Regions from separate parts of the Paenibacillus sp. A3M_27_13 genome, predicted to be linked through region 2. Evidence: predicted binding sites of a transcription regulator. Region 2 holds the regulator's gene; the other holds the start of a gene.

Region 1 (4,427 bases), 180 kb from region 2:
ACTGATCCATTTGATAAGCGGATTTATAGAAGAACACGTTATCCTTTTGCAAATAAGGCATTGGATAGTAGGTCGTCGAATTGGCATAGGTACGGGTTTCAATCTGCTCAACAATCGGCATGACGCTGGATGTTGCATTTTGAATGTACGAAATGCTAGCAGTCGGCGCAATTGCCATACGATAGGCGTGGTACAGGCCATTTTTCATCACATTTGCTTTTAATTTGTCCCAGTCCGCTGAAGTCGGAACATAGATGCCTTTGAACAGTTCTTGCACACGTGCAGTTGTCGGACGATAATCTGTGTTCAGGTATCGGTCAAAATATACGCCTGTCGCATAATCCGATTCCTCAAATCCATAAAAGCTTTGTCCAGCTGCTTTCGCGATTTCCATACTCTTTTCGATGGAATGATAGTTCATCGTCATGAAGAAGGTACGGACAAAGTCTTTTGCTTCATTGCTTTCATACGCAATTTTGTTTTTGGCAAAGTAGCCGTGCAGATTCATAACACCCAGACCGACGGAGTGCATTTCACGGTTCGCTTTCGCAACACCTGGTGCATTAGCTACTTGGGTCATATCGCTGACTGAAGTGAGCGCGATCATACCCTCATGAACAGATTCGCGAATTTTACCATGTTCCATCACATTTACAATGTTCAGAGAAGCCAGATTACAGCTCACGTCCCGGCGGATAGTATCCTGTTGTCCGTAATCTGTAATTTCGGAAGTTTCCTGCAACTGGAAGATTTCCGTGCATAGGTTCGACATCTTGACTTGACCCACGTTTTTAAGAGCATGTGCCTGGTTCGCGTTACTTTTGTTCATGATATATGGATAACCAGACTCCAACTGAATCATGGCAATTTTCGTCAGCATGTCACGTGCGCTCATCGCTATTTTTTTCTTCACCCGATCGTCAGCAAGCAGCGTGTCGTACATTTCATCCAAATCCATGTCGTCCAGATGCGTTCCATAGGCTTTGAACACACTGTAAGGAGCAAATACATGCAGCGGTTCATTATCTTGAGCCAGCTTGTAAAAGCGGTTTGGCACCAGTAATCCAATAGAAAGTGTCTTGAGACGTACTCTTTCGTCAGCATTGATTTTTTTGCTATCCAGGAACTCAAGCACGTCCCATCCGAAAATGTTGTAATAGGCTGCGCCAGAACCTTTACGTTGTCCCATTTGATCTGCGTAGGAGAAGCCGTCTTCCATCAGCTTCAGCACAGGCATTATGCCTTTTGCTGCGCCTTCTACACCCTTAATTGCTTCACCGCGTGCCCGCAGTTTCGACAGGTTGACCGCAACACCGCCCCCGATTTTGGACAACTGCATGCAGGTGTTCAGCACATAGTTGATTGAGTTCAGGGAGTCGTCCATTTCGAGCAGGAAGCAGGAAACCAATTCCCCACGGCGGCTTTTGCCTGCATTCAGGAAGGTTGGTGTCGCTGGCTGGAGACGTTGCTCCATCATCGAGCGGGACAACAGGCGTGCCGTATCGGCGTTACCGCGTCCTAAATGCAGCGCGACAGCAGCAACCCGGTCAGGGTAATGTTCCAGATAGACTTTACGGTCGTTACTCTTCATTGCATAGTCGGTATAAAACTTGGATGCTGCCATATAGGAAGGGAATTTAAAATTATAGCTATGAGTGATATGGAAAATATCATTAATTTCGTCAGCCGTGTAGCTGTTATAGAAATTTTCGTAATAATCATTCTCAATCATATACAGCACTTGAGCGGCTGTGTCAGCAAACTTCAAACTCCGTTCCTGAACTTCCTTCATAAATTCTGCTACAGCCTCTTGGTCCTTTTCCAATTGGAAAAAGCCGTCTGTATCGCGTTTCATCAACATGTTGTTCAATTCAATATGCCGCAACTCGGCTCACCTCCTGTTTAAAACGCTCTACATCTCCGAACGTTCCAGATAATTCAAATTTACTAATTACGGGGACATTATAGTGGTCGGCAATCAAATCCGCACTTTTGGCAAATTTCTCACCCCAGTTACGATTGCCGCTTGCAGCTACACCAACAAGGTTTTGTGCATTTTTTTTCAAAAAGGAAGATACCCTCTCAGGTATCTGCCCAAACCCGGTTGTATATGTAATAAGTACGTAAGGTTCTTCTATAGTCATTTGCTCCTCGATCTGAACCGCTGGAAGCTTGAGCTTGTTTATAAATCTTTTTACATTGCCGGTCTTGGAATCATATGCAATCAGCATGGTATGCAACCTCCTTAAACAATTAACGAAAAAAGAAAACGGCATTGCCCGAGATCCATCATAGCTGGAAACCCTTGCTGGCTGTGCCATTTAAAATTTTTGACTCTATATTTACATGTATTTTCATACCTGTATCTTCAAGATATCGGGCATAAATACGTTTTTTACACTATATTTAGAGTACATTCTCTATTTTATATCTATATATAGTTTTGTCAATCGGTCTAGAGGGGATCAGCGGACCCAGATCGGGTATAAGTCCAAGCGGGGTACGGAAAAGAGCGAAAGAACTTTTTTTTCGTAAGTATGTTAAAAAAGTATTGGAGTTTTTGAGGGTGAAGATGTACGATTTGTCAATGGGCAATAGAATGGAAAATTTACATTTTACTGTAGAAAGGATGAAGCAGATGGGAAATGATTTTATGGAATTTCAATCGTTTAATATGATCTTTTTTATCGTATTTGGACTCATTGCTATTGTAATGATTATGGGAATTGTCAAAACGATAGGAGCGGGCCTGTCCAATCAAGCAGCCGAACGGATACAACGTTCATGTAAGGTTGTGGATAAACGGACGAGAGTGCGTGGGGGATCAGGCGATTTTTCAGCTTCGACATATTATTATATCACCTTTGAGTTTGACGGGGGTGAGCGTATGGAGCTGGAGGTGAAGGATACGGACTTTGGTATGATTGTGATCGGGGATCGTGGGGAGCTTCATTATAAAGGTACACGTTTTCTGGAGTTTGTAAGAGTAATGGAAGCATAAAGGTGTTGGCGGGGAGTTAGTATTGCCAAAACAAATACATAATTGGAGGGAAGATTACGATGCCGCATATCATTGGAAAACGAATTGTATTGAGAGAATACCGTCAAGAAGATGTACCAGCTATCCGAAAATGGGTCAATGACCCGGAAATCACACGTGGTTTAAGCGACGTGTTTATCTACCCGCATTCACAGGTGAATAGCGAATCCTTTTTGCAGATGATGATTGACGGCAACCCCGAGATCAAAGGTTTTGTCATTGCGCATAAAGACACACTGGACTATATCGGACAACTGGATTTATTTAAAATCAACTGGGTAAATCGGCACGCCACCCTTGGTGTTGTGATCGGGCGTGACGGTGACTTGGGCAAAGGCTACGGACGGGAAGCGATCCGGCTGTTACAAAAATTTGCATTTCATACACTGAATCTGCATCGGCTGGAGCTGGAGGTCTATGCGTTCAATGAACGTGCACACCGTTGCTATTTGGCATGCGGCTTCAAGGAGGAAGGGCGGCTACGGGAAAAGCTATTCAGGGAAGGGCAATACTATGACATTATTCAGATGGGGATTTTGCGAAGCGAATACGAGGCTGCAGAGCAAGCGACGGAATCCTAAGAGTGCAATCTCATAAGCTATTTTACTCCGTCAGCTTTCTTCAATTTTTTATGAGTGAAATCACGGGGACTACGCTCATCCTTTTTCTATTAGCTAAAGGACTTTCTTTGCAGAGTGCAAACTTCTTACTAGTTGTATTCTTTGTAAGTATTTTTTTGTTTGAGATACCCACAGGGGCTATTGCAGATAAGTATGGAAGAAAAATTTCTGTTATTTTGGGACTTTGTTGTTTTCTACTCTATAGTGTGTTGTTCGTTTGGACAGATCATATCGGGGTGCTTGTGTTTGCGCAAGTCTTTGGGGGTCTGGCTATATGTTTACAATCAGGTTCGTTGGAATCATGGGTTGTGGAAAATAGTGATAAGCCCATGGAAGTTCTTTTTACAACCTCTAACAGTATACAGTACATTTCGGGATTTATTTGTGGTCTGTTGGGGGCCTTCCTCGCAACTTTTAACTATTCACTTCCATGGGCGGCTAGCATTTTATCTATTATTGTATGCATTTTTCTATGCTCCTTTTATATGGATGAGGAGAATGTTGCTCATCGAAAGACGTCTACTACTCGCATTAAAACGATTATCGGAGAAAGCGTCCGTATCGGTTTTGAAAATAAGTCTATCTGGATTGTGTTTATGATTGGCTTATTTATCAGCTTTTCGAACTCGGCGGGGAATACATTTCAACAGCCACGTCTGGTTGGCCTTTCTGAACAAGGGATTTGGATTATGGGGTTTATCAAGGCAGGGTATTCACTATGTATGACTTTGGGAAGTTACCTGGTTCGAAAGCTAGGCGCACGATAC
Region 2 (4,427 bases):
GCAGGAGCGAACGCTATTTTCTCTGGAGTTCCGCAAATGGGGACTTGTTATTCGGATTCTTCGAAGCCCGTCTGCTGCGGATATGGACCGTTCTGGCAGTATATCTGCTACCGAAGCGGTTTGGCTGGGTATTGCATTATCGGTCGATGCGTTCGGAGCGGGATTAGGGGCAGCTATGCTTGGTTTTCAGCCACTGTCTACTGCGCTGGCTATTACGTTATTCAGTGGAACATTTTTGATTGCAGGGATGAAGGCAGGCTTCTTTCTATCAGCATTTCGATTTATGAAGGCGCTGGGTGTATTGCCGGCATTATTACTGATTATGATGGGCATATTGAAGCTGTTATGAGGTGAAAGAGCATGAATATCGGATTAACCGGAGGTATTGCTACCGGAAAAAGCACCGTGTCGGCTCTTTTGGTCGCCAAAGGTGCGCTGCTGATCGACGCAGATGCCATTGCCCGGGAAGTGATGCTTCCGGGGCATCCGGTGCTGGCGGCGGTCATACAGCATTTTGGACAAGCTATAGTGAACAGTGACGGAACCCTGCACCGCAAAAAACTGGGTGAGATTGTATTCGGAGACCCTGCCCAGCGGCAGGCACTTAACGATATTACACATCCTGCTATTCGTGAGGAAATGCGACTGCGTATGGAAGCATATGAACGGGAACAGCCGGACAAGCTTGTTTTGGCAGATATCCCGTTAATGTACGAGTCCGGGCTGGAGAGCTTGTACGAGGAAATTATGGTTGTGTACGTACCACGTGATATTCAGCTCCAGCGTCTGATGCTCAGAGACGGTCTGACGGAGGAACAAGCTGGACTTCGGCTGTCCGCACAAATGGATATTGAACAAAAGAAAAACTTGGCCGATATCGTTATCGATAATAGCGGAACACAGTCTGAGACGAAACGACAAATTGATCAATTTTGGCAGCGGAAGGGACTTGCATGAATATTTTGCGAAAGAAAAGAGTCCTGCTCACTTTGTTTGTCGGGTTTGTCCTGATTCTGTTCCTCAATTCAAATTGGATGTCCTGGTTCTATCCGATTCAATATAAGGATGAGATTCGGCAGTATTCACAAACGTATGAAGTGGACCCATTTTTGGTGGCGTCTATTATCCGCGTAGAAACCAATTTTAAAACCAGTAAGCAATCGCATAAGGGTGCACTGGGGTTGATGCAGATTATGCCGAATACAGCAAATTGGATTATGGACAGCGCCCAGATTCAAAAGGTTCCGCTAGACAGTGTCAAGCACGAGCCTGGTACCAATATAGAGCTGGGAACCTGGTATTTGCATAACCTATCCATGAAGTTTCAGGATAATCCTGTAGCAATCGTAGCTGCTTACAATGCAGGGCCGGGTAAAGTTCAAGAGTGGCTCGATAAGGGAGTGTGGGATGGAAAAGAAGAGTCCATTAAGCAAATCCCTTTTGGTGAGACACGACATTATGTACAGCGGGTCATTTATTACTACAGGCAATACACGAAAATTTATAATGATTTTTAAAAGACAAGTTAATGACATGATGAGCCTTTTCGCTTTAAAATGAAAAAAAGCGCAGGACAGGCTGTTTTTAGCAGCCCGTCCATACACTTTTTCTTGTTATTTCTGCATTATTACCGCGATTATTGGTATTGACCTGCCAATTGTTGTTCGGCGATCGTTACGAGGCGTTTTGTGATGTAGCCCCCGATCGAACCGTTCTCATAGGAAGTCATGTTACCTTGGTATCCATCTTGAGGAATGCTGATACCCAGCTCTTGAGCGATCTCATATTTCATTTGCTCCAGAGCGCCGGAGGATCTGCTGACTACCAGATTGTTGGAGTTGCCATTGTTTCCTTGTGCCATTGTTGTTCACCTCCTCGCGATGTGGTAAACATATTATGATCCGTTTTGACAAAATTATTACTAAAAATCTTCGGGAATTTATTGGAAAAAGAAAGTGGTGAGATTATGAAATGTCCGTATTGTGCCTACAATGGCACGAAAGTGTTGGATTCGCGACCTGCGAATGATAACAAGTCCATCCGTCGCCGCCGTGAATGTGAGCAGTGTGCCAGGCGTTTTACCACCTTTGAAATGGTGGAGGAAACCCCACTCATGGTCATCAAAAAAGACGGCAGCCGTGAAGAGTTTAGTCGTGATAAAATGCTGCGCGGTCTCATTCGAGCCTGTGAGAAGCGCCCAGTATCCGTCGAGCAATTGGATATGATCGTATCCCAGGTGGAGAACGCTATCCGCAACACAGCAGCCACAGAAGTCGATAGTCAGCAGATCGGGGAGCTGGTCATGGAACAGCTTTACCCAGTGGATGAAGTCGCCTACGTACGTTTTGCGTCCGTCTATCGTCAGTTTAAAGACATCAATATGTTTATGAAGGAACTGAAAACATTGTTATCTAAAGATACAGCCAGCGACTGATCGCTGACTGTATCTTTCTTGGGTCAAGGTGGGAAGATGATTATATTTTTTTTATAAAAGTATTGACACAGGAATAAAAATTTTATATGATATAGAAGTCGCTTGAAACGTTGATTAACTTACTTATGATGGGGCCTTAGCTCAGCTGGGAGAGCGCATCGCTGGCAGCGATGAGGTCAGGGGTTCGATCCCCCTAGGCTCCACCAAACTTTTATTATGGACTCTTAGCTCAGTTGGTAGAGCAGTTGACTCTTAATCAATTGGTCCAGGGTTCGAGTCCCTGAGAGTCCATCCTTTTAGAAAAAACGGCAGAGATGCCGTTTTTTTGTTGTTTATAGATCTATTCCCAGTCTAACCGAGAACAGTTATGGGGTTTTCATTAGCATTTTTTCATTAGCATATCAAAAGAAGTATGGCAAAAAAGAACATCATTGTTTAACGCTGACTGACATAATCGGAAAGGGATTTGAGATACTCACCATTCACCAATTTTCTTGGGGCGAATACGGCTGTTAAGAAAGTTAGAGATTTTGAACGCGCGATTTTTTCATCCATCATGGAATGGTCGGCTTCAGGTAAATGAATCACGGACAGCAGTTCTGGAGGTATTTTCTGGCGATAGACTCGCTCGGTACCCTTTACATCAACATTAATATCTTTGCCAGCCAGAACCAAGAGTACAGGAGAATGGAAGTGACTTAATTCCTCGGTGGAATCAGACAGAAAATTTTTGCCTATAAAGCTCCATCTTTCTTTGGAAATCATATCGTCAGGATCGGCTATGCCTAGATATTCTTCATAAGAAGCATGTTTTTTCAGTAACTGTAGAACTTCTTGATCGTAGTTCAATGTCTTTTGAATTTCTTGCGGAGTAGCTCCTTCTTGTTCCATTTCTTTTCTGGTATTAAATTGTCCTTGGGAAATCCAGTTCACGGCAGGCGATACAAGGATGCTGAATGCAATATCATGCTCCTCTTTAACGATCTTCGGAATGACCCATCCTGCTTGACTGGCTCCCCATAGGCCGATTTTTTGCTTATCAATCATCGGTAAGCTTCTTGCCCAGTCTATTGCATATCGGATCTCCTGTGCGCGGTCCTCCATGCTTTGGTCGAGCCAATTGCCAGGAGCGCTGTTAATACCGGGCTTATTCAGTGACAGGGAGGCATAACCCTTGGAAGCGAACTTTTCCCACAGTGGTTTGTATCCATCATCATATGTGTCATTAATAGGACCATCCCCATGGACAAAAACAACCAATCCAACCTTTCCCGAGTAGTTCTTAGGCAAAGCTAATGTACCTGTTAACAGCCCTTTAGGTGTCTTAATTTGTATTTTTTCTTCTGTCATCTTGTAGGAATTTTGATATAGAACAATTAGTATCAAGGCAACAGCCAGAGTTGCCGCAATACCAAAAGTAAGCTTGAATGTTTTTTTCAACGATGCTCTCTCCTCGAATGCAGGTTCTCTTTCCAACTCATCAGATACCATACAGGCTCCTTGAACCAAAAATGCCGTAACCCATTATACTTGGATTGTTCTACTTCAAACGCCAGTTTGTGATACAAACGGATAGCCCCTTGGTTCTTATGCGCTACATGAAGCGTCAATGCATGAAACCCAGATTCAACCGTAAATTGCTGTGCGAAAGCTAGAAGACGGCGCCCTATTCCCTGGTTACGATGACTTGAACGAATTGCCAAATGATCAATGTAACACTCATTTGCAGCGGGGGTATACTCCAGCGCATGCATACCTGTCAAAAATTTAAATACATTGAAGCAACCAAACTGTTTTAGGAGCGGAGCTAAAGAAATGGGATTTGTTTCAGGAAGTGAAGAGGAGGGTGCCTTCCATTTGAGGGAAAGAACACCGACAACATCTTCGTTCTCTTTGGCTACAAATTGTTTCATAGATGAAGAATAAGGATTTTGAACCCAAACCTGCATTAACAACTTCTGTATATCTTGCTCCTCCAGTGTAACAAGAGATT

What was found. Region 2 encodes NrdR, which represses ribonucleotide reductase genes. Its sites were predicted from a motif close to AACACNATATATNGTGTT; they were not measured.
Region 1: a site for NrdR is predicted at 2,397-2,414, ahead of nrdI (class Ib ribonucleoside-diphosphate reductase assembly flavoprotein NrdI). Genes of this name have one in related genera too.

Annotation. Positions count from the first base shown of each region.
Region 1 is NZ_JANAVE010000002.1:930,876-935,302, forward strand. Features, by position in the region: gene nrdE (class 1b ribonucleoside-diphosphate reductase subunit alpha) at 1-1,885, opposite strand, end outside; gene nrdI (class Ib ribonucleoside-diphosphate reductase assembly flavoprotein NrdI) at 1,872-2,231, opposite strand; gene NLX82_RS10860 (DUF2500 domain-containing protein) at 2,639-3,001, shown strand; gene NLX82_RS10865 (GNAT family N-acetyltransferase) at 3,061-3,621, shown strand; gene NLX82_RS10870 (MFS transporter) at 3,624-4,427, shown strand, end outside.
Region 2 is NZ_JANAVE010000002.1:754,609-759,035, forward strand. Features, by position in the region: gene NLX82_RS09965 (MntP/YtaF family protein) at 1-349, shown strand, start outside; gene coaE (dephospho-CoA kinase) at 361-957, shown strand; gene NLX82_RS09975 (lytic transglycosylase domain-containing protein) at 954-1,517, shown strand; gene NLX82_RS09980 (alpha/beta-type small acid-soluble spore protein) at 1,637-1,861, opposite strand; gene nrdR (transcriptional regulator NrdR) at 1,967-2,434, shown strand; tRNA gene NLX82_RS09990 (tRNA-Ala) at 2,565-2,640, shown strand; tRNA gene NLX82_RS09995 (tRNA-Lys) at 2,653-2,725, shown strand; gene NLX82_RS10000 (alpha/beta hydrolase family protein) at 2,870-3,874, opposite strand; gene NLX82_RS10005 (GNAT family N-acetyltransferase) at 3,871-4,427, opposite strand, start outside.